DNA from 4 places in the Streptomyces noursei ATCC 11455 genome. Region 2 is predicted to be linked to each of the others. Evidence: riboswitches for the same ligand, from Rfam matches in the RefSeq annotation. Region 2 holds a riboswitch; each other region holds the start of a gene.
The links. A riboswitch is a leader RNA that binds a small molecule or an ion and turns the genes downstream of it on or off. The one in region 2 is predicted to bind cyclic di-AMP.

Region 1: another riboswitch for cyclic di-AMP. It lies ahead of SNOUR_RS23875 (transglycosylase family protein); the one in region 2 lies ahead of SNOUR_RS21455 (peptidoglycan DD-metalloendopeptidase family protein).
Region 3: another riboswitch for cyclic di-AMP. It lies ahead of SNOUR_RS11760 (M23 family metallopeptidase); the one in region 2 lies ahead of SNOUR_RS21455 (peptidoglycan DD-metalloendopeptidase family protein).
Region 4: another riboswitch for cyclic di-AMP. It lies ahead of SNOUR_RS16565 (C40 family peptidase); the one in region 2 lies ahead of SNOUR_RS21455 (peptidoglycan DD-metalloendopeptidase family protein).

Annotation. Positions count from the first base shown of each region.
Region 1 covers NZ_CP011533.1:5,607,862-5,615,302, forward strand. The annotation lists gene SNOUR_RS23855 (MFS transporter) at 1-883, opposite strand, end outside; gene SNOUR_RS23860 (LysR family transcriptional regulator) at 995-1,870, shown strand; gene SNOUR_RS23865 (cytochrome P450 family protein) at 2,022-3,296, shown strand; gene SNOUR_RS23870 (transglycosylase family protein) at 3,564-4,667, shown strand; cyclic di-AMP (ydaO/yuaA leader) riboswitch at 4,927-5,096, shown strand; gene SNOUR_RS23875 (transglycosylase family protein) at 5,104-5,796, shown strand; gene eno (phosphopyruvate hydratase) at 6,035-7,351, shown strand.
Region 2 covers NZ_CP011533.1:5,065,160-5,072,600, forward strand. The annotation lists gene SNOUR_RS21445 (PP2C family protein-serine/threonine phosphatase) at 1-283, shown strand, start outside; gene SNOUR_RS21450 (DUF2332 domain-containing protein) at 334-1,452, opposite strand; cyclic di-AMP (ydaO/yuaA leader) riboswitch at 1,875-2,021, shown strand; gene SNOUR_RS21455 (peptidoglycan DD-metalloendopeptidase family protein) at 2,033-3,415, shown strand; gene SNOUR_RS21460 (aldo/keto reductase) at 3,537-4,502, shown strand; gene SNOUR_RS21465 (hypothetical protein) at 4,583-4,885, opposite strand; gene SNOUR_RS21470 (PrsW family intramembrane metalloprotease) at 4,969-6,303, opposite strand; gene trmB (tRNA (guanosine(46)-N7)-methyltransferase TrmB) at 6,409-7,245, opposite strand; gene lhgD (L-2-hydroxyglutarate dehydrogenase) at 7,407-7,441, opposite strand, start outside.
Region 3 covers NZ_CP011533.1:2,823,102-2,830,542, reverse strand. The annotation lists gene SNOUR_RS11775 (DNA gyrase/topoisomerase IV subunit A) at 1-1,003, opposite strand, end outside; gene SNOUR_RS11770 (M16 family metallopeptidase) at 1,316-2,656, shown strand; gene SNOUR_RS11765 (M16 family metallopeptidase) at 2,695-4,077, shown strand; cyclic di-AMP (ydaO/yuaA leader) riboswitch at 4,379-4,534, shown strand; gene SNOUR_RS11760 (M23 family metallopeptidase) at 4,548-5,327, shown strand; gene SNOUR_RS11755 (GntR family transcriptional regulator) at 5,573-6,259, shown strand; gene SNOUR_RS11750 (HPr family phosphocarrier protein) at 6,770-7,051, opposite strand; gene SNOUR_RS11745 (bifunctional acetate--CoA ligase family protein/GNAT family N-acetyltransferase) at 7,253-7,441, shown strand, end outside.
Region 4 covers NZ_CP011533.1:3,984,002-3,991,442, reverse strand. The annotation lists gene SNOUR_RS16585 (LuxR C-terminal-related transcriptional regulator) at 1-161, shown strand, start outside; gene SNOUR_RS16580 (alpha/beta hydrolase) at 379-1,503, shown strand; partial or broken gene SNOUR_RS43005 (C40 family peptidase) at 1,624-2,217, opposite strand; gene SNOUR_RS16570 (hypothetical protein) at 2,569-2,922, shown strand; gene SNOUR_RS16565 (C40 family peptidase) at 3,069-4,199, opposite strand; cyclic di-AMP (ydaO/yuaA leader) riboswitch at 4,208-4,393, opposite strand; gene pcrA (DNA helicase PcrA) at 4,631-7,135, shown strand; gene SNOUR_RS16555 (M23 family metallopeptidase) at 7,209-7,441, opposite strand, start outside.

The sequences.
Region 1 (7,441 bases), 540 kb from region 2:
AGGCGGCGAGCGAACCGGCCGCGCCGACCAGTCCCAGCAGGCCGATCGTCGACTCCTGCCAGCCGTAGGCGGGGCCGGACAGCAGGAAGGCCGCCGCGGTCCACAGCACGCTGAAGGCGGCGAAGGTCAGGGCGCCGAGCGCCGCCCGCCAGCGCAGCACCGGTTCGTGGGCGAACAGGGCCAGCGTCGAGCGGAGCAGGGCCGGGTAGCGCAGTCCGGCGGTGGTGTGGAGGACCGGCAGGCGGAGCCGCAGCAGGAGGGCGATCAGCAGCATCAGGGCGGCGTTGACCCAGTAGACGGTGCGCCAGCCGCCGAGTTCGGCCAGCAGGCCGGCGGCGGTGCGGGCGAGCAGGATGCCGAGCAGCAGGCCGGTCATCACGGTGCCGACGGTCCGGCCGCGTTCGGCGGGGGCGGACAGAGTGGCCGCGAACGGCATGACGACCTGGGCGGCGACGGAGCTGAGGCCGGTCAGGGCGGTGCCGACGAGCAGCAGCGCCCCGTTCGGGGCGCTCGCGGTCACGGTGAGGAAGACGGCGGTCAGGGTGCACAGGACGACCGCGAGCCGGCGGCGTTCCAGGAGGTCGCCGAGGGGGACGAGGAGGAGCAGGCCGAGCCCGTAGCCGGTCTGGGCGACGGTGACGACCAGTGCGGCGGTGCCGGTGGAGAGGTGGAGGTCGTGGCCTATGACGTCCAGGAGGGGTTGGGCGAAGTAGTTGCCGGCGACCGCGAGGCCGGTGGCGACGGACATCAGGAGCAGGGTGCCGCGGCCGAGTCGGGGCGTCGGTGTCGCCGTCGGGTGGCCCGCGGCGCCTCCGGGGCTCGTGTCCGGGGCGGTGTCCGGACCGGTTCGCGGGCCGCTCTCTTCGTGTGCGGTGGTTCTCATGGGGTCAAGGGTCGGGCCGTGGGCATCGATCGGTCCAACGCATAGTTTTCATCACATCGATCGCAGGTCAAGATGGATGGCGGAGGGCGGTGCGCGCCTACGATCGCGCGCATGGAGCTCCAGCAGATGCGGTATGTCGTCGCGGTCGCCGAGACCGGTGGGTTCACCCGGGCCGCGGAGCGCTGTCATGTGGTGCAGTCCGCGCTGAGCCATCAGATCGCCCGCCTGGAGAAGGAACTGGGGGCGCGGCTCTTCCACCGGACGAGCCGGAGCGTGCGGCTGACCGCCGCCGGGGAAGCCTTCGTTCCGATCGCCCGGCAGGCGCTCCAGGCCGCCGAGCGGGCCCGCGCGGAGGTGGAGGCGGTGACCGGCGAGGTGCGCGGGCGGCTGGCGGTGGGGGCGATCTCGACCGTCAGCGCCCTCGACCTCGCCCGGGAGCTGGGGGCGTTCCGTGCCGCGTACCCGAAGGTCCAGATCAGCCTGCAGATGGAGATGAGCGATCCGCTGCTGGAGCGGGTGCGGGAGGGCGCGTTGGACGTGGCGTTCGTCGGGCTGGTGCCGGGGGCGCGCACGATCGGGGTCCGGGAGAAGGTGCTGGCGCGCGGCGAACTGGTCGCGGTGGTGCCGCCGGAGCATCCGTTGGCCGGGCGGGAGTGGACGACGCTGGGGCGGGTGGCCCGGGAGACGCTGGTGGACTTCACGGCGGGGTCGGCGGCCCGCCGGCAGCGCGAGGAGGCGTTCCGGGCGGCGGGGCTGACGGCGGAGGTGGCGTTCGAGGTGACCACCGTGGAGTTCCTGGCGGAGCTGGTCCGGGCCGGGCTCGGCGTCGGCATGGTGCCGGAGGCGTTCGCCGGCAGGCTGGCCGGGCTGCGGACCGTGCGGGTGCGGCCGGCGCCGGAGCGGACCGAGCGGGTGGTGTGGAGCGGGCTGGGGCCGTCGCCGGCCGCGGCGGCGTTCCTGGCGGGGCTGGGCGTGCGGACGGGCTGAGGCTCTGGGGGTGGGGTGGGGCGGGTGTGCCACCGGTTACGGTCGATAGGTGCAGCAGACGCCCGACGCCCGCCAGGAGACCCGGTCCGACTCCCACCCGGAGGCCCGGTCCGACGCCCGTCCGGCGGGCGACCCGCCCACCGGTTGCCCGGTGTCCCCGTCTCCGGCCGCCGCCGGCCCCACCCCCGCACTCTTCTCCTGGGAGTTCGCCGCCGACCCGTATCCGGCGTACGCCTGGCTGCGCGAGCACGCGCCGGTGCACCGGACCCGGCTGCCCAGCGGTGTCGAGGCGTGGCTGGTCACCCGTTATCCGGACGCCCGGCAGGCGCTGGCCGACGCCCGGCTGTCGAAGAACCCGGTGCACCACTCCGAGGCCGCCCGCCAAAAGGGCAAGACGGGCATTCCGGGCGAACGCAGCGCCAACCTGATGACGCACCTGCTGAACATCGACCCGCCGGACCACACCCGGCTGCGCCGCCTGGTCTCCCAGGCGTTCACCCCGCGCCGGGTCGCCGCGTTCGCGCCGCGCATACAGGAGCTGACCGACCAGCTGATCGACGCCATGATCGAAAAACAGCACGGCGCGCGGCGGGGGAGCGCGGACCTCATCCACGAGTTCGCGTTCCCGCTGCCGATCTACGCGATCTGCGATCTGCTCGGCGTCCCGCCCGAGGACCAGGACGACTTCCGCGACTGGGCGGGCATGATGATCCGGCACGGCGGCGGGCCGCGGGGCGGGGTCGCCCGCTCCGTCAAGAAGATGCGGGCCTATCTGGCCGAGCTGATCCACCGCAAGCGCGGCGCGCTCGGCGACGACCTGATCTCCGGCCTGATCCGGGCCTCCGACCACGGCGAGCACCTCACCGAGAACGAGGCCGCCGCTATGTGCTTTGTATTGCTGTTCGCCGGATTCGAGACCACGGTCAATCTGATCGGCAACGGCATCTATGCACTGCTCCGCCACCCCGCCCAGCGCGAACTGCTCCAGAAGTCGATCGCGGCCGACGACACCGAGCTGCTCGCCACCGCCGTCGAGGAGTTGCTCCGCTACGACGGGCCGGTGGAGCTGGCCACCTGGCGGTACGCGACCCGGGACCTGACGCTGGGCGGAGCGCGGATCGCCGAGGGGGAACCGGTCCTGGTGGTGCTGGCCGCCGCCGACCGCGATCCGGCGCGCTTCGACGAGCCTGACGTACTCGACCTCACGCGGCGTGACAACCCGCACCTGGGATACGGACACGGCATCCACTACTGCCTCGGCGCACCCCTTGCGCGCCTCGAAGGGCAGACCGCGCTCGCCACTCTGTTGACCCGGCTCCCGGACCTCCGACTTGCGGCGGAACCTGATGATTTGCGCTGGCGCGGCGGGCTCATCATGCGCGGACTGCGCACGCTGCCGGTGGAGTTCACGCCCGAGCCGTCCTGACCGGGGCGCTGACCAGGAACGGCCGCGTAATTGACGCTCCGTCAGCTACGTAATCATTGCGTGATCTCCGCTACACCGACTTGTGACTGCCCGTGACCCCGGCTACCTTTCCTCCGACGATCGAGGTCGGCCACGGGCTGCCGCACGGCACCCCTTCCGCCGCCGATCCGACAACTCAACCGCCGCGCGAAAGGCAACCGCATGCGTTCCGGGAACGGCCGGCATCGTCGCCCCCGACAAGCACCGGCCATCTTTGTCACGGCAGGAGTGACCGGCGCGGGCCTGGCCCTGCCGCTGTTCACCGCGGGTGGCGCCCACGCCGCCGACACGGCGACCTGGGACCGCGTCGCGCAGTGCGAGAGCGGCGGGGTGTGGAGCGCCGCCACCGGCAACGGCTTCTACGGCGGTCTCCAGCTCACCCAGGAGATGTGGAACGACTACGGCGGCACCGCCTACGCCTCCCGCCCCGACCTCGCCAGCCGCGCCCAGCAGATAGCCGTGGCCGAGGCGATACTCGACGACCGCGGCCCGGACGCCTTCCCCAGCTGCGCGGTGAACGCCGGACTGACCAAGGACGGCCGCAAGCCCCGCGTCGACCCGGGCCCCACCAGCCGCCCCTCGCCGCGGCCGACGCACGGCCACAACGGCGGCGGCGCCTCCGACGACGCGGGTGACGGCTCCGACACGGCGGGCGGCGACCAGGCCCAACCGGGCCCGGCCACCCGGACGCCGGAACCGTCCGGCGGTGACTCCGGCACGGACCGCGGCCCGGACGCCGGCAGCGGCTCCGACGCCGGCGCGGACGGCCCGCACGCGCCCTCGGCGACCCCGGAGCCCTCGGGCTCCTCGTCCGCCTCGCCCGCCCCGTCCGACTCCGGGGCACCCACCGGCTCCCCGTCGGGCTCCCCGTCCGATTCCCCGTCGGGAAGCCCGTCCACCTCGCCGGCGGACCCGGCGGATCCGTCCGTGCCGTCCGACCCGTCGGGCTCGACGGACCCGGCCGACCCGGCGTCGCCCGCCCCGTCCGACTCCACCGCGCCCGGTGGCCCGGACCGGTCCGGCGCCCCCGCCACGCCGCCCGCCGCCGGCAAGCACCGCGGGACGCCCGGCGACGGTACGGAGGCCGGCGACGGCCGGGACGGCGGCCGCGGCCGGCACGCCTCCCGCGGCGGCGAGGCGCCCCGCACGCCCCCGGCGGAGGCCGGCAGCTACCGCGTGCGCCCGGGTGACAACCTGTCAGAGATCGCCGTCAGCCATGACCTGCCGGGCGGCTGGCCCGCGCTCTACCACCGCAACCAGGACGTCATCGGCTCCGACGCGGACCTGATCCACCCCGGTCAGATGCTCGACCTCGGGCGGACACAGGGGTAGTTACCGGCAGTTCGCCGTCTTTCGCGGCGTTTCGTAAAAGTGAGATATGGCTCTCGTTGCGGGGGATGGGTCCGGACCTGTCCCCCGTTGCCATACCGGGGCCTACCTGCGGAAATGACTCGCGCGGTGATCAAAAACGGTCAACTTGGTTCAGAAGATGGGGTTTGAACACCAACAGGGTTACTGCTTACGGTCAGGACCGCTCGCCAAAGCGGGCCCTTCGATCGCACGCCGAGTCCTGCCGGCGGTCGGAGTCGACGACGCGCAAGCGCCGAAGGCAGGAGCGGGGGACCCAAGGTAAGTGCCGACCCCGCCCGTGAGAGCGGGTCAGTCGGCTTGGGGTGAAGCCGTGTGTGCAGCACACACGGCCGGGCAGCTCACACGGCCCGAACCCGACAGCTCACCTCGTAGGCGTCGGTGAGGAAACGAACGCACGATGCTGATCAACAAGGGCAAGCACCGCCGCAGCTCCAAGGCCGTCCGCGTCGCCACGCTGGCCGGTGTCGCCGGCGCCGCCGTCGCCGTTCCGCTGATGGGCGCCACCTCTGCTTCCGCCGCCTCGGTCGCCACCTGGGAGAAGGTCGCCCAGTGCGAGTCCAGCGGCAACTGGTCGATCAACACCGGTAACGGCTACTACGGTGGCCTGCAGTTCTCGAACTCCAGCTGGGCCGCCGCCGGTGGCACCAAGTACGCGGCCCGCGCCGACCTGGCCACCAAGGAACAGCAGATCGCCGTCGCCGAGAAGCTGCTCGCCATGCAGGGCCCGGGCGCCTGGGGCTGCGCCGCCGCCGGTGGTCTGACCTCCGGTGGCCCGGCCGCCGACGTCAACCCCTCCGGCTCCACCGTCAAGAAGAGCCAGGGCACCGAGGCCCGCAAGCAGACCGAGGGCTCCACCAAGAAGTCCGCCCCGGTCCGCGAGAAGGCCGAGAAGAAGGCGGAGAAGGCCCAGCCGGCCGCCCCGCAGCACTCGCACCGCTCCGGTGACACCTACACCGTCAAGTCGGGCGACACCCTCGCCAAGATCGCCAAGGCGCACGGCACCAACTGGAAGGCGCTCTACGCCGCCAACAAGTCCGTCGTCGGCGGCAACCCCAACCTGATCTTCCCGGGCCAGAAGCTCAGCGTCTGAGCCGTACCGGCCACCTGAGAGACCCGCGAGAGCTGCCCCGCCGCGGCGCGTACCCCCGAGCGCGCCGTGGCGGGGCTTCTCCGTTGCCGGGCCCGGTCGCCCCCCGGCACGACGTTCCCCGCATAGCGAACAGTGCCCCGAAACCTCCTGTGAACTGGGGCTTTGTTCTGCTTGTTGGGTTTTTTCGTCCCACGGAGCGGGCCACGGGCGAGCGGATCCCCCCGGGGCCGTTAGGCTCATGCCGAGAACTCCAGACACCCCTGAAGGAGACAACGTGCCGTCCATCGACGTCGTCGTAGCCCGCGAAATTCTCGACTCGCGAGGTAATCCCACGGTCGAGGTCGAGGTCGGCCTCGACGACGGCAGCACCGGCCGTGCCGCCGTCCCGTCCGGCGCCTCCACCGGCGCCTTCGAGGCCATCGAGCTGCGGGACGGCGACCCCAACCGCTACCTCGGCAAGGGCGTGGAGAAGGCCGTCCTGGCCGTCATCGAGCAGATCGGCCCGGAGCTCGTCGGCTACGACGCGACCGAGCAGCGGCTGATCGACCAGGCGATGTTCGACCTGGACGCCACCGACAACAAGGGCTCGCTCGGCGCCAACGCCATCCTCGGCGTCTCCCTCGCCGTCGCGCACGCCGCCTCCGAGGCCAGCGACCTGCCGCTGTTCCGCTACCTCGGTGGCCCGAACGCGCACGTGCTGCCCGTCCCGATGATGAACATCCTGAACGGCGGCTCGCACGCCGACTCCAACGTGGACATCCAGGAGTTCATGATCGCCCCGATCGGCGCGGAGTCCTTCTCCGAGGCGCTGCGCTGGGGCGCCGAGGTCTACCACACCCTCAAGAAGGTGCTGAAGGCCAAGGGCCTGGCCACCGGCCTGGGCGACGAGGGCGGCTTCGCCCCCAACCTCGGCTCCAACCGCGAGGCCCTGGACCTGATCCTGGAGGCCATCAAGGAAGCCGGCTACGCCCCCGGCCAGGACATCGCGCTCGCGCTGGACGTCGCCGCCTCCGAGTTCTACAAGGACGGCAAGTACCAGTTCGAGGGCAAGGAGCGCTCCGCCGCCGAGATGACGGAGTACTACGAGGAGCTGGTGGCGGCCTACCCGCTGGTCTCCATCGAGGACCCGCTGTTCGAGGACGACTGGGCCGGCTGGAAGGTCATCACCGACAAGCTCGGCGCCAAGGTCCAGCTGGTCGGCGACGACCTCTTCGTCACCAACCCCGAGCGCCTGGCCCGCGGCATCGAGGAGGGCTCCGCCAACGCGCTGCTGGTGAAGGTCAACCAGATCGGCTCGCTGACCGAGACCCTGGACGCCGTCGAGCTGGCCCAGCGCAACGGCTTCAAGTGCATGATGTCGCACCGCTCCGGCGAGACCGAGGACGTCACCATCGCCGACCTCGCCGTCGCCACCAACTGCGGCCAGATCAAGACCGGCGCCCCGGCCCGCTCCGAGCGTGTCGCCAAGTACAACCAGCTGCTGCGCATCGAGGAGATCCTCGACGACGCGGCGGTGTACGCCGGCCGCAGCGCGTTCCCGCGCTTCAAGGGCTGAGGCCCACCCACACCACCGTCCGGCTGAGCTCCCGAGGACTCGACAACGGAGCAAAGCCGGGGTGAAGCGCAGCGTCCCCGGCACCGGTCC
Region 2 (7,441 bases):
CGCGCTGCCGCTGGGCCTGGGCGACCTGGGGGCCCGGCCGGGCCGTTCGGACCGGACGTTCTTCCCGGCCGGGGCGCTGCTGCTGCTGTTCACCGACGGGGTGACCGAGGCCCGCGACCGGGACGGGCGGTTCTACGACCCGTGCGCCCGGTTGCGCGGCAGCCTGTTCAGCGGGCCCGACGACCTGTTGGACGTGGTGGTCGAGGACGTCGCCCGGCACACGGGCGGCGGGCCCGCGGACGACATGGCGCTGCTGGCGGTCCAGCGGCCCCTGGACGGGTAGGCCGTCGCCGCGGGCCGGCCGCCGGTGCGCCGCGCGACCGGGCGGGCGCGCTACGACAGCGCGGAAGGGAGCCAGTGCACGCTGCGGCCGTGCGGGTCGGTCAGCGCGACCGGGCGCTCGTCCAGGGCGAGGGTCAGCAGCGGCGTGTCCGCCGCCCCCGGGGAGCGGTGCTCCGGCGCCGTGATCCACGGCAGCACGCTGTGGTGCTCCTGGGAGATCCAGTGGCCCCCGCCGTCCCGTTCGGCGAGCAGCGACCGGACGAGGTGGGCGAACTCCTCGCGCCGGGCGGGCGGAAGGTGGTTCAGCGCCGCGCTGTGGAACACCACCAGCGTCGCCCCGGGCGGCACTCGGGCGGCCAGCGCCGGCAGCTCGTCGATCAGGTCGCCGCGCACCACGGTGGGTCGGGGCGCGGTCCGCGCCGCCTCCACGGCCGCCGAGAGCCGCGCCGTACGGGCCTCGTCACCGGGCCAGACGAGGGCGCGCAGCCACCGCAGGTCGTCCGCCTCCCCGAGGGGGTCCAGCGGCGCCGGGTCGATGCCGCCGCGCCAGACGACCTCGGGCAGGGCGCCGGGCAGTGCCGCCGCGCCGCCCTCGCCACCGGGCGCGAACCCGCTCGCGCGGCAGGTGAACGTGACCGGGCTGTCCGCGGCACCCGGGACGTCCACCGCGCGGCCGTCCTCCTGGACGTACTGGTAGCGGTACCGGTCCGGGTAGAGGCACAGCCCCGCCGACGTCCCGACTTCCAGGAGGGCCAGCGGCTGCGGCATACGGGCCAGCAGCGGCAGCAGGGTGGCGCACCGGGCCGGCTCGTCGGACCGGGCGGAGCGGCGCATGATCACCGCGCGGACCTCGTCCCAGTGCCGGATCGTCCACTCGCGCCAGCGCCCGTATGCCGCCGCGCCGCGCGGCCCCCATTCCGCGTGCGGACCGTCGAGTTGGCGCACCGCGGCGAGCAGGAGGTCCGGCTGCTGCTTGTGGCCGGCCGGCAGCGAAGCCGCGAGCAGTTCGCAGAGCTCGTCGTCGTGGCTGATCCGGGCGGACAGCTCCTCGTGGGCGTCGGACCGTCCCCGGGCCTGTTGCCGGGAGAACTCCCCGTACCGGAGCGCCATTTCCTGCGGGGTGCTGACCGTGTTCCCGGCGTTTCCGGTGTTCGCGACGTTGACGACCATGAGGCGACGTTACCGTCCTCACTCTCTGTGATCGAGGTGCGTCCCTCCGCGTAACAAGTGGCGCACAATCGTCGCGAGATCGTTTGGCGGGGTGGTGTCAACTCGCCCAGGTTGCATCCGAATTGAGGGTGAAAGTCCCTGCTATGGGCCCCTGCGAGGAGCTTGCGGAACCCCCGTGGATTCAAGGGAACGCTTGGATTTCCCTCGTCGTCTCTATTACTGTCCGATAACGGAGCGCGGTCGTCCCAGCCGTCGCCAATGGCGGCACCGTGCGCCGACGCCGAATCCCGCACGCGCTGTTCCCGCATGCCCAGAACGTCTCCGAGTCACCCGCCCGAGCCGGCTGTTCGCACGACCCGACCCGTGTCCTCGACCCGCGTCGAGTCGCCCGGATCAACCGGTTTCGCGGGACCCGCCGGATCCGCCTGGAATTGCCGTGAATTGAGTCGAGGGAACCGGGGAACCACCCTCTTGGGGTGAATCGGGCGCCTCTCGCCAAGCGGTGCCCGTAGGAGACCTTCCTGCTCCGAACCCGTCAGCTAACCCGGTAGGCGAGAAGGAAGGAAAGGAGTGCGCCCCCGTGGCGTCCAACAGGCCCACCCCACACGGCCCGTCCACCTATGGCCTCGGTGGCCCCGCCGACTTCAGTGGCGCGGTCGGCTTCGGTGCCCCCGTCGGTCCGGCCGGTCCCTCCGGGGCCGGTGCTCCCGTCCAGCCGTCCCAAGTCCCGCCGATCGCCGGTGGGTTGAGGGAAGGGCAGCCGCCCCAGGAGCCGTTCTCCCGCGACCTCTCCCACGGCCAGGCGTCCCCGGCGCCCCAGACCTCGCCGCCGCGCCATCGGTCGGCACAGGGCGTGCTGCCCGGTGACGCGCCGTCCCCCGGCCTCGAAGGCGAGGGCGAGGTCCGCGGCGAAGGCGACGGGACCGGCGACGCGTGGCTCCCGGCCGACGAGTCGAGCGACGACGACGGGCCGCTCCGCGCGCTCCGCGGCAAGCACCGGGTGGCTAGGGCGCGCAGCGGCGGTCTCGCGCGCGGCGGCACGGCACTGGGCGTCGGTGTGATCGCGGCGGTCGGCGCGAGCGGGGTGGCCGCGGCCCAGGGTCGGCCGCCGGTGCCGATATCGATGCCCGACCCCGGCGGGGCGGCCGACGGCGACGGCACGGGCCAGGAGACCGGCACGGCGCTCGCCGCCTCCGCCGGCCCCTCCGTCGCCCCCTCCCGGACCGGCACCGCCCCCGACGAGGCCGCCCAGGACGCCCGGCCCGCGGGCGCGGCCGAGGCGCTGCGCAACCGCATCCTCCAGCAGGCCGACGTCCGGCAGGACGACGCCCCGCAGGCCGACGCCCCCCAGGACGCCGCGGAGCCGGAGGCCGGTACGGGCGCCGAGCACGCCGCCGCCCCGCAGGCGGACCAGGGCGCCCCCGGGCAGCAGGGGGCGGCGGAACAGGCCGGCACCGCCGAGGAGCGCACGGAGGCCGCGCCTCCGGCGGCGCAGGGGACCGCACCCCGGGCGACGGCGGCCGACGCCCCGGCCACACCGGCGGCCGACCACCGCGCCCACCCGACGCGGACCTTCGTCGCGCCGGTCTCCTCGTACACCCTCGCCGCCGGCTTCGGGCAGGCCGACGACCGCTGGGCCGCGGACCACACCGGACAGGACTTCACGGCCCCAACGGGCACGCTGGTCAAGGCGGTTCACGACGGGACCATCACCCAGGCGGGCTGGGCCGGCGGGTACGGCTACCGCATCGTCCTCACCCTCGACGACGGCACGCAGCTCTGGTTCTGCCACCTGTCCTCCATGGTCAAGACGACGGGCAGGGTCCACACGGGCGACGTGATCGGCCGGGTCGGCGCCACCGGGAACGCCACCGGTCCGCATCTCCACCTGGAGGTCCGCCCGGACGCCGGCGCACCGACGGACCCGGTGTCCTGGCTGCGCGACCGCGGGACCACCGTCTGACGGACCGGCCGGCCGCCCACACCCCGTGGGCGGCCGACGGGACCGATCGGGACGCGGGCCCCGGACCCCGGACGGCTGCGGAACGAGGAACAACTCCCCACGTCCTGACGTTGCAACGGGCATGACCGTGACACACGCCCAAGGCTCCGCCCCCACTCCGAAGTCGCTCGGTTCGTTGTCCGTCTCCACCCTCTGCCTCGGCGGCAACGTCTTCGGCTGGACCGCTGACGAGGCCGAGTCCTTTGCCGTTCTCGACGCCTACGTGGCCGGCGGCGGCAACTTCATCGACACCGCCGACGTCTACTCGGCATGGGTGCCGGGCAACAAGGGCGGCGAGTCCGAAACCGTCCTCGGCAACTGGCTCGCGGCCCGCGGCAACCGCGACGACGTCGTGATCGCCACCAAGGTCGGCGCCCACCCCGACCACAAGGGCCTGTCCGCCAGCACCATCAAGACCGCCGTCGACCTCTCGCTGTCCCGGCTGCGCACGGACCACATCGACCTCTACTACACCCACTACGACGACGAGTCCGTCGAGGTGGGCGAGTTCCTGACCGCCCTCGACGACCTCGTCGAGGCGGGCAAGATCCGCGAGATCGCCGCGTCCAACATCTCAGCCCGGCGCCTCCAGGAGGCGCTGGACTTCTCCGACCGCGAGGGCGTGGCCCGCTACGTGGCCCTCCAGCCGCACTACAACCTCGTCTCCCGCGACACCTACGAGGGCGAACTCGCCGACGTGGCCGCCCGCAACGGCATCGCCGCCGTCCCGTACTACGCGCTCGCCTCCGGCTTCCTGACCGGCAAGTACCGCCCGGGCGCCAGCGTCGACAGCGCCCGCTCGGCGAAGGCCGCCGGCTACCTCGCGACCGACCGCGGCCGCCGCGTCCTGGAGGCCCTCGACACCGTCGCCGCGGCCCACGGCGCCGAGCCGACCACCATCGCCCTCGCCTGGCTCGCCGCCCGGCCCACCGTCGCGGCCCCCATCGCCAGCGCGCGCACGGTGTCCCAGCTCACGGCCCTGCTGGCGGTCAACGAACTCGTCCTCACCGACGCCGAGATGTCCCTCCTCACGGAGGCATCGGCCTGACGCGGCACGGCGGTGCGGGGGCCCGCACAGGCCCCCGCGCCGCCGGCCGCCGTCGGTCGCGCGGACCCGGCCCGGCCGTCTCAGCCGCGGCGGTCCGCCACCGCCCACGAGGCCAGGGCGACGCCGCCGGCCACCGCGAACACCGAAGGCCACGCCCCGATCTTCTTGGCCAGCGGGTGCGACCCCGCGAACGCCGCCACATAGGCACCGCTCAGCGCGGCAGCCGCCTTCGTACCGGCCTTCTGCTGCCAGCCCCTGGCCGCCACCGCCCCGGCGGCGGCCAGCGCGACGCCGCCCAACGGCCGCTTCTTGGTCCACCGGGCCACGCCGTAACCGCCCACCAGGCCCGTGGCCGCCACCACGCTCGTCGGTATCCCAGCCATCGCAGATCCTCCCTTTCACGGACAACTCCCACGAGCCTACGCGCGCCCGCATCCCGCGCGCGGAGCACGGCCTGGGGGACGGTTCAGCGCGCGGCGCCGGGCGGCGGCGCGGCTTCGTGCGGCGGGGCCGGGGCCGGGTGGCGCGCCGCCGAGGCCGGGCCGGTTCCCGCCGCCCCGCCCGCCCACGCCTGGAGCAGCGCCGGGCCCGCCCACGGCCGGTAGTGCCACAGGCGCTCCAGGAGTTCGCGTTCCCGGGCGGCGAAGTCCGGCGGCGGGCCCGTCAGATGGGCCCGGCGGCGGTGGAAGGACAGGGCGGTGGCCAGCGCCGCGTAGGCGGTGACGGCGCGAGCGGCGGCCGGGCCGTGGGTGCGGCGGGCGATGTCGCGGGCCAGCGCGCGGGTCCGCAGCGAGGCGAGGGCGGTGGGCTCCGGTGGAGCGAGCCAGCCGGTGGCGGTGTACGGGGCGAGGTAGTCGCGCACCGAGCGCAGCTCCTGCCGCCGGGCCCACAGCGCCAGCCAGGTCAGGACCAGCAGCACCGGGACCATGAACACGCCGTAGACGGTGAGGAAGCCGGCGTCGCCGAGGTTGGAGGCGGCGTTCCAGATGCCGTGCAGCAGGACCGCGGTGGCCAGGCCGAAGAGGATGAGCGCGGCACGGGCGCCGCGGCGCCGCGGATAGCGGGTCGCGGCGATCCCGAACGCCAGCCCGGTGAGGATCGTGAAGAGCGGATGCGCGAACGGGGAGACCACGATCCGCACGAAGAAGGTGCCGGCGGTGAGGGAGCTCAGACCGGTGTGCCCCAAGGACTGGTCCTCGCCGAAGGCGCTGCCCAGATAGAGGATGTTCTCGGTGAAGGCGAAGCCGGTCGCGGTGATCCCGGCGATCACGATGCCGTCCGTGATGCCGTCGAAGTCACGGCGGCGGAAGCGGTAGAGCAGCACGACGGCGGCGGCCTTCATCACCTCCTCGACGATCGGGGCGATGACCGTCGAGCCCCATGCCTGGGCCTCGGTCGGCGACGCGGAGGCGATGTTGTTGGCGAGCCAGTCGGTGGCGAAGCCGTTGGCCAGGACCGCGACCAAGGTGGCCGCGCACGCCCCCCAGGCGAACGCGAACGCCAGATTCCGCCAGGGCTCGGGCTCGATCCGGTCCAGCCAGCAGAAGGCCGCGATCAGCAGGGGCACCGGGAAGACGGCTAGTCCGACGCCGACCAGGAGGCCCTCGGTGCCGGTCTGCCGCCGGACGATGCCGAGGATGAGCACGCCGGAGAGCGCCAGCAGCGCGGCCAGCGCGATGGCCCGGACGGTCTTGCTGTGCCAGGGCGCGGACCAGCGCCGGGGCCCGCGGTGGGCCTCGGCGGGTGTGTACGGCGGCGGGCCGGCTGGGTGCTCGGGGAGCGGCGGCAAGGACGGGTACACCCATCGACCCTAACGAGGGTGGGACAGTGCGGGCATGCGGGTTTGTCGGGCCGGACCGGCGCGGGCGGGTGCCTCCGGGGCCGGGGCCCCGGAGGGCGGCGGCCCTCAGCCCCGGCGGCGGAAGAGCAGGTCGTGCACGACGTGCCCCTTGTCCAGTCCCTGGCCCTCGAACCTGGTGAAGGGCCGGAAGTCGGGCCGGGGCGCGTAGCCGTCGTGCAGGTTCGCAAGCGTCGGCTCGGCGGAGAGGACCTCCAGCATCTGCTCGGCGTAGGGCTCCCAGTCGGTCGCGCAGTGCACCAGGGCGCCCGGTGCGAGCCGGGTGGTCGCCAGCGCCACGAACTCCGGCTGGATCAGCCGGCGCTTGTGGTGGCGCTTCTTGGGCCAGGGGTCCGGGAAGTAGACGCGCAGGCCGGCGAGGGAGGCCGGGGCGAGCATCTCGCGCAGCAGGATGATCGCGTCCCCGTTGGCCACCCGGATGTTGGACAGGCCGTTCCGCTCCGCGAGACCGAGCAGACTTCCCTGGCCGGGAGTGTGCACATCGCAGCCGAGGATGCCGGTGCCCGGATCGGCGGCGGCCATCTGCGCGGTGGCCTCGCCCATCCCGAAGCCGATCTCCAGCACGACCGGCAGCCCGCCGAAGAACGCGTCGAGGTCGAGGCGGGAGAGCCCGTCGACGTCCACGCCCCAGGTGGGCCACAGGCGGCGCAGCGCCTCGCCCTGGGAGGCGGTGACGCGGCTGCGACGGGGCTGGAAGGAGCGGATCCGCCGCTCGTGGTGCGAGCCCGCGGGGTCGGCCGCCGGTCCCGTCCCGTCGGGGAACATCGGCTTGCCGCGCCGGGGCACGGCGGCCGAGACGGCGGTGGCACCGAGGGGGCGCGGTTCGTCCACCGGGGCGGCGGTCGCGGCGGCGGTGGTTTCGGGGGTGGCGGGGTTCTCGGACACAGTGGGTCGATTCTACGGACGCCACCGCGGCGGACGGGAACGCCGCCGGCGGCCATGCGCCGGGCAGCCCCCACCGTCACTCGAATCCGCAGGTCAGCGCGGCGCCGACCGGAATCCGGGCGGTCCCCACGGGCCCACGGCCGGACGGGCCCCGGCGCCCCTCACCCCGCGAGGCCCCCGTCCTGCGCCGCGCACT
Region 3 (7,441 bases), 2.2 Mb from region 2:
TGAGCTTGTAGAGCTGCTCCAGCACGGCCTCGGGGTTGAAGCCGTTCTTGACCTCGATCACCAGTCGCAGGCCGTGTTCGCGGTCGGTGAGGTCCTTCACGTCCGCGATGCCCTGGAGCTTCTTGGCCCCCACCAGATCCTTGATCTTGGAGACGACCTTCTCCGGGCCGACCGTGAAGGGGAGTTCGGTGACGACCAGCCCCTTGCGGCGGGCCGTGACGTCCTCCACCGTGACCGTGGCGCGGATCTTGAACGTGCCGCGGCCCTTCTCGTACGCGTCCCGTACACCGCCCAGGCCCACGATCCGGCCGCCCGTCGGCAGGTCCGGACCCGGTACGAAGCGCATCAGGGTGTCGAGGTCGGCGTTCGGGTGCTTGATCAGGTGGCGGGCCGCGGCGATCACCTCGCCGAGGTTGTGCGGCGGCATGTTCGTCGCCATACCGACGGCGATCCCGGACGACCCGTTGACGAGAAGGTTCGGGTACGCGGCGGGGAGGGCGACCGGCTCCTGCTCCTGGCCGTCGTAGTTGGGCGTGAAATCGACGGTGTCCTCGTCGATGGACTCCGTCATCAGGGACGTCGCCGACGCCATCCGGCACTCGGTGTACCGCATCGCGGCGGGCGGGTCGTCATTGCCCAGGGAACCGAAGTTGCCGTGCCCGTCCACCAGGGGCAGCCGCATGGAGAACGGCTGCGCCATGCGCACCAGGGCGTCGTAGATCGACGCGTCGCCGTGCGGGTGGAGCTTACCCATCACCTCGCCGACGACCCGGGCGCACTTCACATAGCCGCGGTCGGGCCGCAGGCTCATTTCGTTCATCTGGTAGAGGATGCGGCGGTGTACGGGCTTGAGACCGTCGCGGGCGTCCGGCAGGGCGCGCGAGTAGATGACCGAGTACGCGTATTCAAGGAAGGAACCCTGCATCTCATCGACGACGTCGATGTCGAGGATCCTCTCCTCGAAGTCGTCCGGCGGCGGGGTCTTCGTGCTGCGGCGGGCCATCGCGGCTGCGGCTCCTTTTGCTGCGTCTACTGCCGATGTGTGATCAACGCTGTTGGGTCAACGCTTCGGACCCACACTGGGATCAACGTTGACCGGCCGGCCGGCGGACCGACCGGCGAGTCCGATGAGTCTGACGCGGACCATTGTGGACCGCCCCACTGACAACGCTCACCACGACTCCCCCCTTGACGCCCCGCAGGCGCCCACGGCGCACGTTCGGGGCCTTCCTCACGGGAACTTCGCCAGATGCCGACGCGGTTGCATACAGTGACAGAACTTCCTCGCAAGCGGATCGAAGGGACGTACATGCCCATGGGTCACACGGCCACAGAACAAGCCGGCTCCGGCGGCCTGACAGCGACCGAGCACCGGCTGGCCAACGGCCTGCGCGTGGTGCTCTCCGAAGACCATCTGACGCCGGTGGCAGCCGTCTGCCTCTGGTACGACGTCGGCTCGCGCCACGAGGTCAAGGGCCGTACGGGCCTGGCTCACCTCTTCGAGCACCTGATGTTCCAGGGGTCCGCGCAGGTGAAGGGCAACGGCCACTTCGAGCTCGTCCAGGGCGCCGGTGGCTCGCTCAACGGGACCACCAGCTTCGAGCGCACCAACTACTTCGAGACCATGCCCGCCCACGAGCTGGAGCTCGCCCTCTGGCTGGAGGCGGACCGGATGGGCTCGCTGCTGGTCGCACTCGACGACGAGTCCCTGGAGAACCAGCGCGACGTCGTCAAGAACGAGCGCCGTCAGCGCTACGACAACGTCCCCTACGGCACGGCCTTCGAGAAGCTGACGGCCATGTCCTACCCGGAGGGCCACCCGTACCACCACACCCCCATCGGGTCGATGGCCGACCTCGACGCCGCCTCCCTGGAGGACGCGCGGGCCTTCTTCCGCACCTACTACGCGCCCAACAACGCGGTCCTGTCCATCGTGGGCGACATCGACCCCGAGCAGACGCTGGCCTGGGTGGAGAAGTACTTCGGCTCGATCCCGTCGCACGACGGCAAGCAGCCGCCCCGCGACGGCGGTCTGCCCGACACCATCGGCGACCAGATCCGCACGGTCGTGGAGGAGGACGTCCCCTCCCGTGCCCTGATGGCCGCCTACCGCCTCCCGCACGACGGCACCCGCGAGGCCGATGCCGCCGACCTCGCGCTCACCATCCTGGGCGGCGGTGAGTCCTCCCGCCTGTACAACCGCCTGGTGCGCCGCGACCGGAGCGCGGTCGCCGCCGGCTTCGGCCTGCTGCGGCTGGCCGGCGCGCCCTCGCTGGGCTGGCTGGACGTCAAGGCGTCCGGTGGCGTGGAGGTGCCCGCCATCGAGGCCGCGGTCGACGAGGAGCTGGCCCGCTTCGCCGAAGAGGGGCCGACCCCGGAGGAGATGGAGCGGGCGCAGGCCCAACTGGAGCGCGAATGGCTGGACCGGCTCGCCACGGTCAGCGGGCGCGCCGACGAACTGTGCCGCTTCGCCGTCCTGTTCGGCGACCCGCAGCTCGCGCTCACCGCCGTCCAGCGCGTCCTGGAGATCAGCCCGCTGGAGGTGCAGACGATCGCCAAGGCCCGCCTGCGCCCCGACAACCGCGCCGTGCTCGTCTACGAGCCCACCGCGCAGACCGACGCCGCCGGCACCGAGGAAGAGGAGGCGGCCAAGTGACCGACGCCACCACCCCCGCAGACGCCCCCGTGAGCACCATGGAGTTCCACCCGCAGCCCCGGGGCGGCGCCCCCAAGCCGTGGGCCTTCCCGGCCCCCGACCGCAGCCGGCTGGCCAACGGGCTGACCCTCCTGACCAGCCACCGCCCCGGCCAGCAGGTCGTCGCCGTGGAGGTCAACCTCGTCGCCCCTCTGGAGACCGAGCCCGAGGGCCTCGACGGCGTCGCCACGATCATGGCCCGCGCCCTGTCCGAGGGCACCGACAAGCACACCGCGGAGGAGTTCGCCGCCGAGCTGGAGCGCTGCGGCGCCACCCTGGACGCGCACGCCGACCACCCCGGTGTGCGGGTCTCCCTGGAGGTCCCCGCCTCCCGGCTGCCGCGCGCCCTCGGGCTGCTCGCCGACGCACTGCGCGCCCCCGCCTTCCCCGACAGCGAGATCGAGCGGCTCGTCCGCAACCGCCTCGATGAGATCCCGCACGAGCTGGCCAACCCGGCCCGGCGTGCCGCGATGGCGCTGTCGAAGGAACTGTTCCCGGCCACCTCCCGGATGTCCCGGCCCCGCCAGGGCACCGAGGAGACCGTCGCGAGGATCGACGCGGCCGCCGTCCGCGCCTTCTACGACGCGCATGTCCGGCCCGCCACCGGCACCGCCGTCATCGTCGGCGACTTCACCGGCGTCGACCTGGACGCGGCGCTGGCCGACACCCTGGGCGCCTGGACGGGTTCCACCGCCGAGTCCCCGAAGCCCTCCGCGGTCGTGGCCGACGACGCGGGCCGCGTGGTGATCGTCGACCGCCCGGGCGCCGTCCAGACGCAGCTGCTCATCGGGCGGGTCGGCGCCGACCGGCACGACCAGGTGTGGCCCGCCCAGGTGCTCGGCACGTACTGCCTGGGCGGCACTCTCACGTCCCGGCTGGACCGGGTGCTGCGCGAGGAGAAGGGCTACACCTACGGGGTGCGCTCCTTCGGGCAGGTGCTGCGCTCCTCCGCCCCGTCCTCGCCGGAGGGGGCCACCGGCGCCGCCCTGCTCGCCATCAGCGGGTCGGTGGACACCGCGTCCACCGGGCCGGCCCTCCAGGACCTGTGGACGGTGCTGCGCACCCTCGCGGCGGAGGGGCTGACGGACACCGAGCGGGACGTCGCGGTGCAGAACCTCGTCGGTGTCGCGCCGCTGAAGTACGAGACCGCCGCGGCCGTCGCGGGGACGCTGGCCGACCAGGTGGAGCAGCAGCTCCCGGACGACTACCAGGCGCAGTTGTACGCCCGGCTCGCCAAGACCGGCACGGTCGAGGCGACCGCGGCGGTCGTGAGCGCCTTCCCGGTGGACCGGCTGGTGACGATCCTGGTCGGTGACGCGGCGCAGATCGCCGAGCCCGTCAAGGCGCTGGGCATCGGCGAGGTGACGGTCGTCAGCGGCTGATCCCGTCGGGTGACGGGCGGTCAGCAGACGGCTCGTCACTTATCGACAAAGCGGCTCCCGTGGTGGTCACTTGCCACGGGAGCCGCTGTGTGTGTGCGCGTCGGGTGCGTGACTTCCGAGGCGCGCACGGCTCCGTGGGATCACGCTCCGCGGGCGGTCGGAGATGCCCGGCCGGTTGTGTCGGTTGCCCGTTTCGCGTGTGGCGTGGCGCACAAAAGTCCGGTTCTGTTTGCCGATTGAAAGTTGTCCCGATTAGCGTCGGTCCGGCTGTTCGTCACAAGTCCGCCGCAACAGTGGCACCGGACAGTCATCGCCGAGTCCCCGTACGGCGCGAGCCAGGGGAGCCGGGGACCCACACGTCCCTTGGGGTGAATCGGGCGCCTCTCCGGAGGAACCCGTAGGAGACCTTCCTGCTCCGAACCCGTCAGCTAACCCGGTAGGCGAGAAGGAAGGAAAGGACCAGCCAGTACATGGCGTTCACCCGTGCCACCGGGAAGCACCGCCGCGCGACCCGCACCGCCCGTACCACCCGCAACCTCGCCGGCATAGCCACCCTCGCCGCCTCCGGTGTCGTCGCCTCCGTGGCGTCGCCCGCGCTGGCCGCCACGGGCGAGGCGGCCCACCACGACACCGGCCTCCAGCAGGCCGTCGTGATGGGTGACGAGCTCGCCGTCCGGATCGAGGCCCAGGCCGACGCGCAGCAGGCGGCCGCCGAGGCCACCGTGGCCCGGGCGAAGGCCGAGGCGGAGGCCCTGCGGCTGGCCGAGGTGGCGAAGAAGAAGGCCGACGAGGAGCGCGCGGCCAAGGTGCGCGCCGCCCGCGAGGCCGAGCGCAAGCGCCTCAACACCTTCGTCGCCCCCGTCACCGGCTCCTACGTCTCCACCGCGTACAAGGCGTCCAGCGGCCTGTGGTCCTCCGGCAGCCACACCGGTATCGACTTCCACGCCGCCTCCGGCACGTCCGTCCACGCCGTGGGCTCGGGCACCGTCGTCGAGGCCGGCTGGGGCGGCGCGTACGGCAACAACATCGTGATCAAGATGAACGACGGCACGTACACCCAATACGGTCACCTGTCGTCGATCGGGGTGACGGTCGGCCAGACGGTGACCCCCGGGCAGCAGATCGCCCTCTCGGGCAACACCGGCAACACCACCGGCCCGCACCTCCACTTCGAGGCGCGGACGGGCCCCGACTACGGCTCGGACATCGACCCCGTCGCCTACCTGCGCGCGCACGGCGTCACCGTCTGACCTCATCCGGATCTCTCCGCCGCAACACCGTCCCCCGGAGCCCCGGCCCGCCACCCTGGTGGGCCGGGGCTCCGTCGTCCCCCGGGGCCACCGGCGCACCGCCCGCCCGGAGGCCCTGTGCACCGGCCGAAAAGCGCCGGTGAATTCACGACATGCTGAGGGAAAACTCTCCGCGTTCGAATAGAGTCGGAGAAAGTCGCCGACGGGGCGGCACTTTTTCGCAGATTACGGCGGAGGCACGGACGATGCGAGGCCATATTTCCGCGCATGCGGTGTGCACAGCGATTCGCGACGACATCGTCTCCGGCGTACTCGCGCCGGGGAGTCGGCTGATCGAGGACATTCTCGCCGCGCGCTACGGCGTTTCCCGGGTCCCCGTGCGGGAAGCGCTGCGCACCCTCCAGTCCGAGGGATTCGTCACCACCCGCCACCACGCGGGCGCCTGCGTCGCCGAACTCGACGAACAGGAGGCCGCCGACCTCCTCGACATCCGTGCCCTCCTGGAGCCGCTGGGTGCCGCCCGCGCGGCCGCCCGCCGCAGCTCCGCCCACCTGAAGGTGTTGCGCGGCCTGGTACGGCTCGGCCGGGAGCGGGCCCGCCACGGCCACCCCGCCGACCTGCGCCAACTGGACAGCTGGTTCCACGAGACGCTCGCCCAGGCGACCGGCAGCCCCAGCCTCACGGCACTGCTCACCCAGCTGCGGCGCAAGATCGAGTGGATGTACGTGGTGGAACCGCCGACCCGGGTCACCGACTCGTGGGACGAACACGGTGCCGTGCTTGACGCGATCGCCCGGGGGGACGCGGAACGGGCCCGTGCCCTCATGGTGGCCCACATCGAGCGGTCGCTTCCCGTGTACCGGCTGCGGCGCGCCGCTCCCGTGGTGAGGGAGCCGAAACCAGCCGTCAACACGGCACGCGCCCGCGCTTAACAATCGCCCCGTATACAAAGAGATGGCGTAGCGGAATTGCCGCGATGGGGAAGGAAGGCGAACGGGGCGGGAGGGGTGGGGCGGGATAGAGCGGAGAGTTCGTGCTTCGCAACCCCGCAACCCCTGATTCGGTATTCCGTTTTCGGGAATCCAGTCTCGATCGAGAATTCTGCAGGCTGAAGGAAAAGAGCTCCGACCGGGGACGGGTATTCCTGGACGCCCTGAGCGATGCATGGCGGGGCGGGGGATTCGCGAAGCACTGTCCCGCGCCCTAACGGCTCGCCGCCCGCCCTCTCCGGCCGCCCGCTTCCGGCCCGGCAGCGTGACGCCGGCCGCCGAATCCGCCTCCCGTCGCGGTCCCGGGTGACGTGAGACTCGACGGCCCAAGAAGGACTGCCGCCGCGCCGCCGCCCAAGCAGACGACCCCGCCGCAGTACCCGGTTGTCCCGGTCACCGCGGCGGGGCCGCATGAGCAGAAGGGTGAGTCGGGACGTGGGGCCCCGGTGCTCCTCAGACGGTCTCGGGGAGCTCCTCGAGGCCCTCCGCGACCAGCTTCGCCAGACGGTCGAGCGCAGCCTCGGCACCATCGGCCTCGGAGGCCAGTACGATCTCCTCGCCACCCTGGGCGCCCAGGCCCAGAACCGCGAGCATGGAGGCGGCGTTGACGGGGTTGCCGTCCGCCTTGGAGATCGTTATCGCGACACCGGAGGCGGTGGCCGCTCGGACGAAGATCGACGCGGGGCGGGCGTGCAGGCCCTCGGCCCAACCGACATTGACGCGGCGCTCAGCCATGGTGTTGCCCTTCAAAGTCGTGACTGTTGTCTAGACCATTCTCGCACGGTGCCAGGTGTGGTCCCGCGGCACTTCCGTCCCGGCCTCCCGTCCGGGTTGTTCGGCTCTCTTCCGGGCCGTCGGTCCCGCTGCGGCAGGGACCGGGAAATCGAGCGTACGCACGTCGAGCCCGTTGTCGGCGGCCCGCCGTACGCTGTCCGCATGCAGATGCCGCCGGATCATGCGTACCCGACCCACTGGGAAGCCGACGTGGTGCTGCGCGACGGCGGCACCGCACGCATCCGGCCCATCACGCCCGACGACGCAGAGCGGTTGGTCTCCTTCTACGAGCAGGTCTCGGACGAATCGAAGTACTACCGCTTCTTCGCCCCGTATCCCCGTCTGTCCGAC
Region 4 (7,441 bases), 1.1 Mb from region 2:
TCCGGCTGATCGCCCGCGGGTACGCGTACAAGGAGATCGCCAAGCAGTTGTTCATCTCCGTGAAGACGGTTGAGTCACATGTCTCGGCCGTCCTGCGCAAGCTCCAGCTCTCCAACCGCCATGAGCTCACCCGCTGGGCGGCCGCGCGGCGACTGGTCTGACCTGCGGTTTCGTCGTGCAGGGGGTGCACGGGGGCGGACGATCGGGAGCCGCCCCCGGAGCGCGGGGCGCCGACGGGGCGTGTAAAGAAGCGCTCAAGCCGGGCAACCAGGATCGCGCGGATCGCCATCTAAGGGCCCGGAGAGGCTCGCTGCCCGAAGGCGGGGCCGGAACCACGCCCACGCCCTGCGCGCACACATCCCTGGAAACGAGATCCCGATGAGCCTGACGGGTACGCCCTTCTTCCTCTTCTCGATCCTGCTGCTGATCGTCGCCGTCGTGCTGCCGTTCGCCCTGTGGGGACGAGTGGCCGGGCCGCGCCTGGTACGGATCGCGGCACGGCTGTTGATGCTGCTGTTCGCCCAGATCACCGCCATCACGGTGGTGTTCGTCATGGTCAACAACGCCAACAACCTCTACGACAGCTGGGGCGATCTGCTCGGCACCGGCAACCACATCGACCAGGCCCGGAACCTCGGCGCGGACGGCCTGGGCGGCAAGAACCTCAAGGACGAGCCCAAGGTGCTGCAGCACTTCCGGCCGGCCGACGACCCGGTGCTGGGCGCCGGCGTCCAGATGACCGACCTCAAGGGCCAGATCTCGGGCGTCAACGGCGAGGTGTACGTCTGGCTGCCGCCGCAGTACAACGACCCCGCCTACAAGAACAAGAAGTTCCCGGTGGTCGAGCTGCTGCCCGGCTACCCCGGCTCCGCCAAGTCCTGGTTCGGCTCGCTCAAGGCCAACGAGCAGCTCGGCTCGCTGATGCAGAGCGGGGCGGTCAAGCCGTTCATCCTGGTGGCGCCGCGGACCAACGTGCTGTCCAACGCCGACAGCGGCTGCGTCAACATCCCCGGCAAGGTCAACGCCGACAGCTGGCTGACCGTCGACGTCCGCCAGATGGTGATCGACAACTTCCGGGCCGGCGACAAGCCGGACTCCTGGGGCCTGGCCGGCTACTCGGCGGGCGCCCACTGCGCCACCAAGCTGGCGCTCGCCCACCCGGACCGCTACCGCGCGGCCGTCGGCATGTCCGGCTACAACGACCCGGCCATAGAGCGTGATTCGCTCGCCGGCAAGGACCCCAAGCTGCGCGTCGAGACCAACCCGATGCACATCCTCAAGGCCGCCAACGAGGCCGGGAAGCCGCCCCGCACCGCGCTGTACATCTCGGGCGCGAGCGGTGACGGCTACCAGGCCGGCACGGGCCTCAAGGAGCTCGCGAAGAACCCGACGACGGTGACCGTCCAGCAGATCTCCTCGGGCGCGGGCGGCCACACCGTGCCGGTGTGGAAGCGCCAAGTGCCGGAGATCTTCCGCTGGTTCGGTCTGTACCTGCGGGGCTAGGGGCTGCCGCCCCCCGCTCGCTCGCCCGCCCGCCGGCCGGCGCCCCGACGCGTTCGTGTGGGGCTGTCCGGGCCGGACGGGCGGGTTTCTGCTCTGTGGGGCGTTCGCGCGGGGCGTCCCCTATGCCGGGCGGGTCGCGCCCGCGAAGGGCAGGCGGTCGAGCGGGGCGATCTCGACGGGTGTCCCCGGGTGCGGGGCGTGGATCATCTCGCCACCGCCGATGTAGAGGCCCACGTGGCTGATGCCGGAGTAGAAGAACACCAGGTCCCCGGGGGCGAGTCGGGGCCAGTCGACGCGGGTGCCGGAGGTGATCTGGGTGTAGGTCGTCCGGGGCAGGGTGACGCCGCCGGCCCGCCACGCGGCCAGGGTCAGGCCGGAGCAGTCGTAGGCGGCCGGGCCGGTCGCGCCCCAGGCGTAGGGCTTGCCGAGGGCGCCGTGGGCGAAGGCCACCGCCCGGGCGGCGCGGTCGCCGGGTGCCGGGGCGGGCGGCGCGGGTGCGGCGACGGCCGGTTCCGGGGCGCGCGGCAACGCGTACGCCGGGAGGCGCGGGGCGGCGGCCTCCGGGGAGCGCTCCGCGGTGGCGACGGGGTGGCCGCCGAGTCGGCGGACGCTGCCCAGCCGGCGGGCCCAGCCGGAGACCGCGGTCGCCTGGTGGCTCCCGGTGCGCTCCAGGACCGTGGCGCCGTCCAGGTAGCGCTGCGGGTCCGCGGCGAGCAGCAGCCCGGTGCGGGCGGCGCGGGCCGTACGGGGCCCGGCCGGCGGGGGTGCGAGCGGCGGCCGCTCACCGGCCGTGTGGTGCGACGCCATGGCGGCCGTCACTTCCTTCCCTGCGGGCGGATACGACCGGCGGGGTACGGGCCCGGTCGCCTGCAGGAGGAAGCTAGGCCCGGTGTCGCCGTCGGGAACCCCCTTGCCCGGCATTGCCCGATTCCGACCGCCACCGTGCGGGGGATGACCGGCCCCAAGGTCGGGGGAGGGCCGAGGGGCGGTGGGCCCTGACCGAAGCGGGCATCACGGGCGCCCTGCCGGAAAGGGCGTGCTATGGGGCGGATACGATCCAGCACTATGGACGTAGTAATCAATGTCTTCGTCGCCCTGCACATCATCGGCATCGCCTCCCTCCTGGGCGGCTTCCTGACCCAGATGAAGGCGATGGGCGCGGGCACCGCCCGCTTCGTGCCGGCCATGCTGCACGGCGCGCTGACGATGCTGGTCACCGGCATCGTCCTGGTCGGCCTGAACCAGATGCAGGACCACTCGCTCAACAACATCAAGATCGGCGTCAAGATGGCCGTCCTGGTGGTGATCCTGGCGCTGGTCTACGTCAAGCGCGACGAGGAGAAGCTCCCCAAGCCGCTCTTCGGCGCGGTCGGCGGACTCACCATGCTCAACATCTTCATCGCGGTGCTCTGGACCTGAGCCGCCCGCCCCGCCCCGGGCCCCGCATCGCCGCAGCGACGACTCACCGCGCGGTCATCCCGCTCCGTACTTCCGGAGACGGCGGATGACCGCGCGGTGGCGTGTGGGGGGTGGTTCATGACGGGCGCGGGGCGCCCGTGCGCCGGCTACGCGGGCCGGACGCTGCCGTAGATCGGCATGCCGTAGATCGACTCCACCCGGACGCTGGCGCCCGGGTGCGGGGCGTGGATCATCTCGCCGCCGCCGATGTACATCCCGACGTGGCTGATGTCGTTGAAGAAGAACACCAGGTCACCGGGTTGGAGATCGCTGCTGGAGACCCGGGTGCCGACCTTGACCTGGTCCCAGGTCGTGCGCGGCAGATCGACCCCGGCGGCCCGCCAGGCGGCCTGCGTCAGCCCCGAGCAGTCGTAGGAGCTGGGCCCGGTCGCGCCCCAGACGTACGGCTTGCCTATCTGGGAGCGGGCGAAGGCGAGCGCCTTCCCGGCCTTGGTGGAGTACGAGCCGCTGTCGGAGGTGCCGCCCCCCGAACCGGTGCCGGTACCGCCGCTGGGCTGCTGCTGGCGCTGCTGGGCCTCCTTGCGGGCCTCCTCGGCGGCCTTGCGCTGGGCCTCCGCCTCCTTCTGGCGCTCCAGTTCGGCCAGCCGCGCCTTCTCCTGGGCGGTCAGCCGGGACAGCAGCTGCTGGGCCTCGGCCAGCTTGGACTGAACGTTTCGCTTGGTCTGCTTCAGGGTCTCCTGCGACTGCTGGAGGGCCTCCAGGCTGTGGGTGGCCTCCGCCCGCTGACGGGCGGCGGTCGCGGCCTGGTCCTCGTAGTCGGTGATCGCCTGCTTCTGCCGTCCGGTCAACTGCTCCATCAGGTGGTTGCGGTCGACGAACTGCTGCGGGTCCTTGGCGAGCATCAGCTGGGCGGTGGGGCTGATCCCGCCGGCCTGGTACTGCGCCGAGGCGAACGCGCCCAGCCGGCGGCGGGACTCGTTCATCTTGTCCGCGAGCCGGGCCGCCTCGTCGAGGAGGCGGTTCACGGTGCGCTGCTGGCCGTCCGCCTTCTCCTTGGCGCCGTTGTACTTCTGGGTGGCCACCTCGGCCTGCCGGTAGAGGTCGTCGACCTTCTGCTTGACCTCTCCGATGGAGGGCTGCGGCGCATTCGGGGCGGCGTTCGCGGTCTGCGAGAGCAGCGTGACCGAGGCCAGCGCCGCGGTGGTGAGCCCGGCCGCGGTGCGACGGCCGCCGGGCGTGGCGAGTATGGGGGTGCGCGGCTTGCGATGGGACGCCAAGGCCGGCGACTCCTTCCGTGGACCGCCTACCGGGTTAGCTGTCGGGTTCGGGCGGTGTGCTGACGGAAGGCTTGCCCTACGACCGCTGCGTCCGCCTGGCGACGGGCCGCACCGGGTCGATTCACCCCAGTGGTGCTTGTGGGTCCCCGGCTCCGGGTGCCTGACGGCAGGACCGGACTCGGCGGAGGCGGCCCGTGCGGACGCTGTCGTCCGCGGGGACAGCGGGCTGCCCGAGCGAGACCGTAGCCAACGCGTGTGGCTTCTGTGAAGGCTGATGTTCGATATGCCCGAAACCTTTTCGTGACCTGAAGGTGGGCGTCGCCACGTTTCCGGGCACGAGCGCACAAGTCGCCGCCCCCGCCGGCGCGGTACCGGGGCAATCCGCCACTCCGGGACCGGTTGTCAGTGCGGCGGCCTAGACTCGGTGGGCGATGAGCAGCCTCTTTGACGACAGCTTCCTGGCGGACCTCGGCCCCCCGGACGAGGAGCCCCCGCCCCCGCCCGAGGACGAGCCCGGCCCGGCCCCCGAGGACGTGCCCGCCGACCTCTTCGGTGGGAAGTTCGACGCGCCCATGACCAGGGAGTCCTACTACCGCGACGGTGCCGCCCGCCCGGCCATCGACCCGGCGGCGCTCCTGGAGGGGCTCAACGACCAGCAGAAGGCCGCCGTGGCGCACAGCGGCAGCCCGCTGCTGATCGTCGCCGGCGCCGGCTCCGGCAAGACCCGGGTGCTCACCCACCGGATCGCCCACCTGCTCGCCGAGCGCCACGTCCACCCCGGCCAGATCCTCGCGATCACCTTCACCAACAAGGCCGCGGGCGAGATGAAGGAGCGCGTCGAGGAGCTGGTCGGCCCGCGCGCCAACGCCATGTGGGTCTCCACGTTCCACAGCGCCTGCGTGCGGATCCTGCGCCGGGAGTCCAAGAGGCTGGGCTTCACGTCGTCCTTCTCGATCTACGACGCGGCCGACTCCAAGCGCCTGATGGCCCTGGTCTGCCGCGACCTCGACCTGGACCCCAAGCGCTTCCCGCCCAAGTCCTTCAGCGCGAAGATCTCCAACCTCAAGAACGAGCTCATCGACGAGGAGACCTTCGCCGGGACGGCGGCCGACGGTTTCGAGAAAACCCTGGCCCAGGCGTACGCGATGTACCAGGCGCGGCTGCGCGAGGCCAACGCCCTGGACTTCGACGACATCATCATGACGACGGTCCACCTGCTCCAGGCGTTCCCGGACGTCGCCGAGCACTACCGCCGCCGCTTCCGCCACGTCCTGGTCGACGAGTACCAGGACACCAACCACGCCCAGTACACCCTCGTCCGCGAGCTGGTCGGCCCCGGCACGGTCGACACCCCCGCCGCCGAGCTGTGCGTGGTCGGTGACGCCGACCAGTCGATCTACGCCTTCCGCGGTGCCACGATCCGCAACATCCTCCAGTTCGAGGAGGACTACCCGGACGCCACCACGATCCTGCTGGAGCAGAACTACCGCTCCTCGCAGACGATCCTCTCCGCCGCCAACGCCGTCATCGAGCGCAACGAGAACCGCCGCCCCAAGAACCTCTGGACGGACGCCGGCGCCGGCCCCAAGATCACCGGCTATGTCGCCGACACCGAGCACGACGAGGCCCAGTTCGTCGCCGACGAGATCGACCGGCTCACCGACGCCGGCGACGCCAAGGCCGGCGACGTCGCGGTCTTCTACCGCACCAACGCCCAGTCCCGGGTCTTCGAGGAGATCTTCATCCGGGTCGGGCTGCCCTACAAGGTCGTCGGCGGCGTGCGCTTCTACGAGCGCAAGGAGGTCCGCGACATCCTCGCCTACCTCAGGGTGCTCGCCAACCCCGAGGACGCCGTCCCGCTCCGCCGGATCCTCAACGTCCCCAAGCGCGGCATCGGCGACCGCGCCGAGGCCATGATCGAGGCCCTGGCGCTGCGCGAGAAGATCACCTTCCCGCAGGCGCTGCGCCGGGTCGACGAGGCGTATGGGATGGCCGCCCGCTCCGCCAACGCCGTCAAGCGGTTCAACGCCCTGATGGAGGAGCTGCGCACGATCGTGGAGTCCGGGGCCGGCCCCGCCACGGTCCTGGAAGCGGTCATGGAGCGCACCGGCTATCTGGCCGAACTCCAGGCGTCCACCGACCCCCAGGACGAGACCCGGATCGAGAACCTCCAGGAACTCGCCTCCGTGGCCCTGGAGTTCGAGCAGGAGCGCGGCGAGGGCGCGCCGCCGGAGGGCGCCGCCGCGGGCCCCGGCACGCTCGCCGAGTTCCTGGAGCAGGTCGCCCTGGTCGCCGACTCCGACCAGATCCCGGACGAGGACGAGGAGGGCTCCGGCGTCATCACGCTGATGACCCTGCACACCGCCAAGGGCCTGGAGTTCCCGGTGGTCTTCCTGACCGGCATGGAGGACGGCGTCTTCCCGCACATGCGGGCGCTCGGCCAGACCAAGGAGCTGGAGGAGGAGCGCCGGCTCGCCTACGTCGGCATCACCCGCGCCCGCGAGCGGCTCTACGTCACCCGCTCCACGATGCGCAGCGCCTGGGGCCAGCCCTCGTACAACCCGGCCTCCCGCTTCCTGGAGGAGATCCCCGACGCGTACGTGGAGTGGCGGCGCACGGGCCCCGCGACGCCGTCGGCGTCCATGGGCGGCCTGTCGTCGCGCGGTTCCTCGGGCGGCGGAGGGCTCGGCGGCGGCATCGGGGCGTCGCTGTCGTCGGCGCGTGCCAAGGGGCCGAGCGGGTTCGCGACCCGGCGCGCGGCGGACCGCCCGGTGGTCGCGCTGGCCATCGGCGACCGCGTCACCCACGACAGCTTCGGGCTCGGCACGGTCGTCGCCGTCAAGGGCAGCGGGGACAACGCCGAGGCGACCATCGACTTCGGCGGCGAGAAGCCCAAGCGGCTGCTGCTGCGGTACGCACCGGTGGAGAAGCTCTAACCGCGCGGGCAGCGGGAACGCGCAGGGGCCTGCCGCGGTGTGCGGCAGGCCCCTGCGCGCTCGTACCGGGGATTCAGTACGGGTTGAGGTCGTGGGAGCGGAGCCACGGTATCGGGTCGATCGCCGAGCCGCCGCCCGGCCTGACCTCGAAGTGCAGGTGCGGGCCGGTGGAGTTGCCGGAGTTGCCGGAGTAGGCGATGGTGTCGCCGGCCTTGACCGTGCCGGAGCGGATCTTGGTGCTGCTCAGGTGGCAGTACCAGGTCTCGGTGCCGTCGGGCGAGGTCACGATCGCCATGTTGCCGTAGG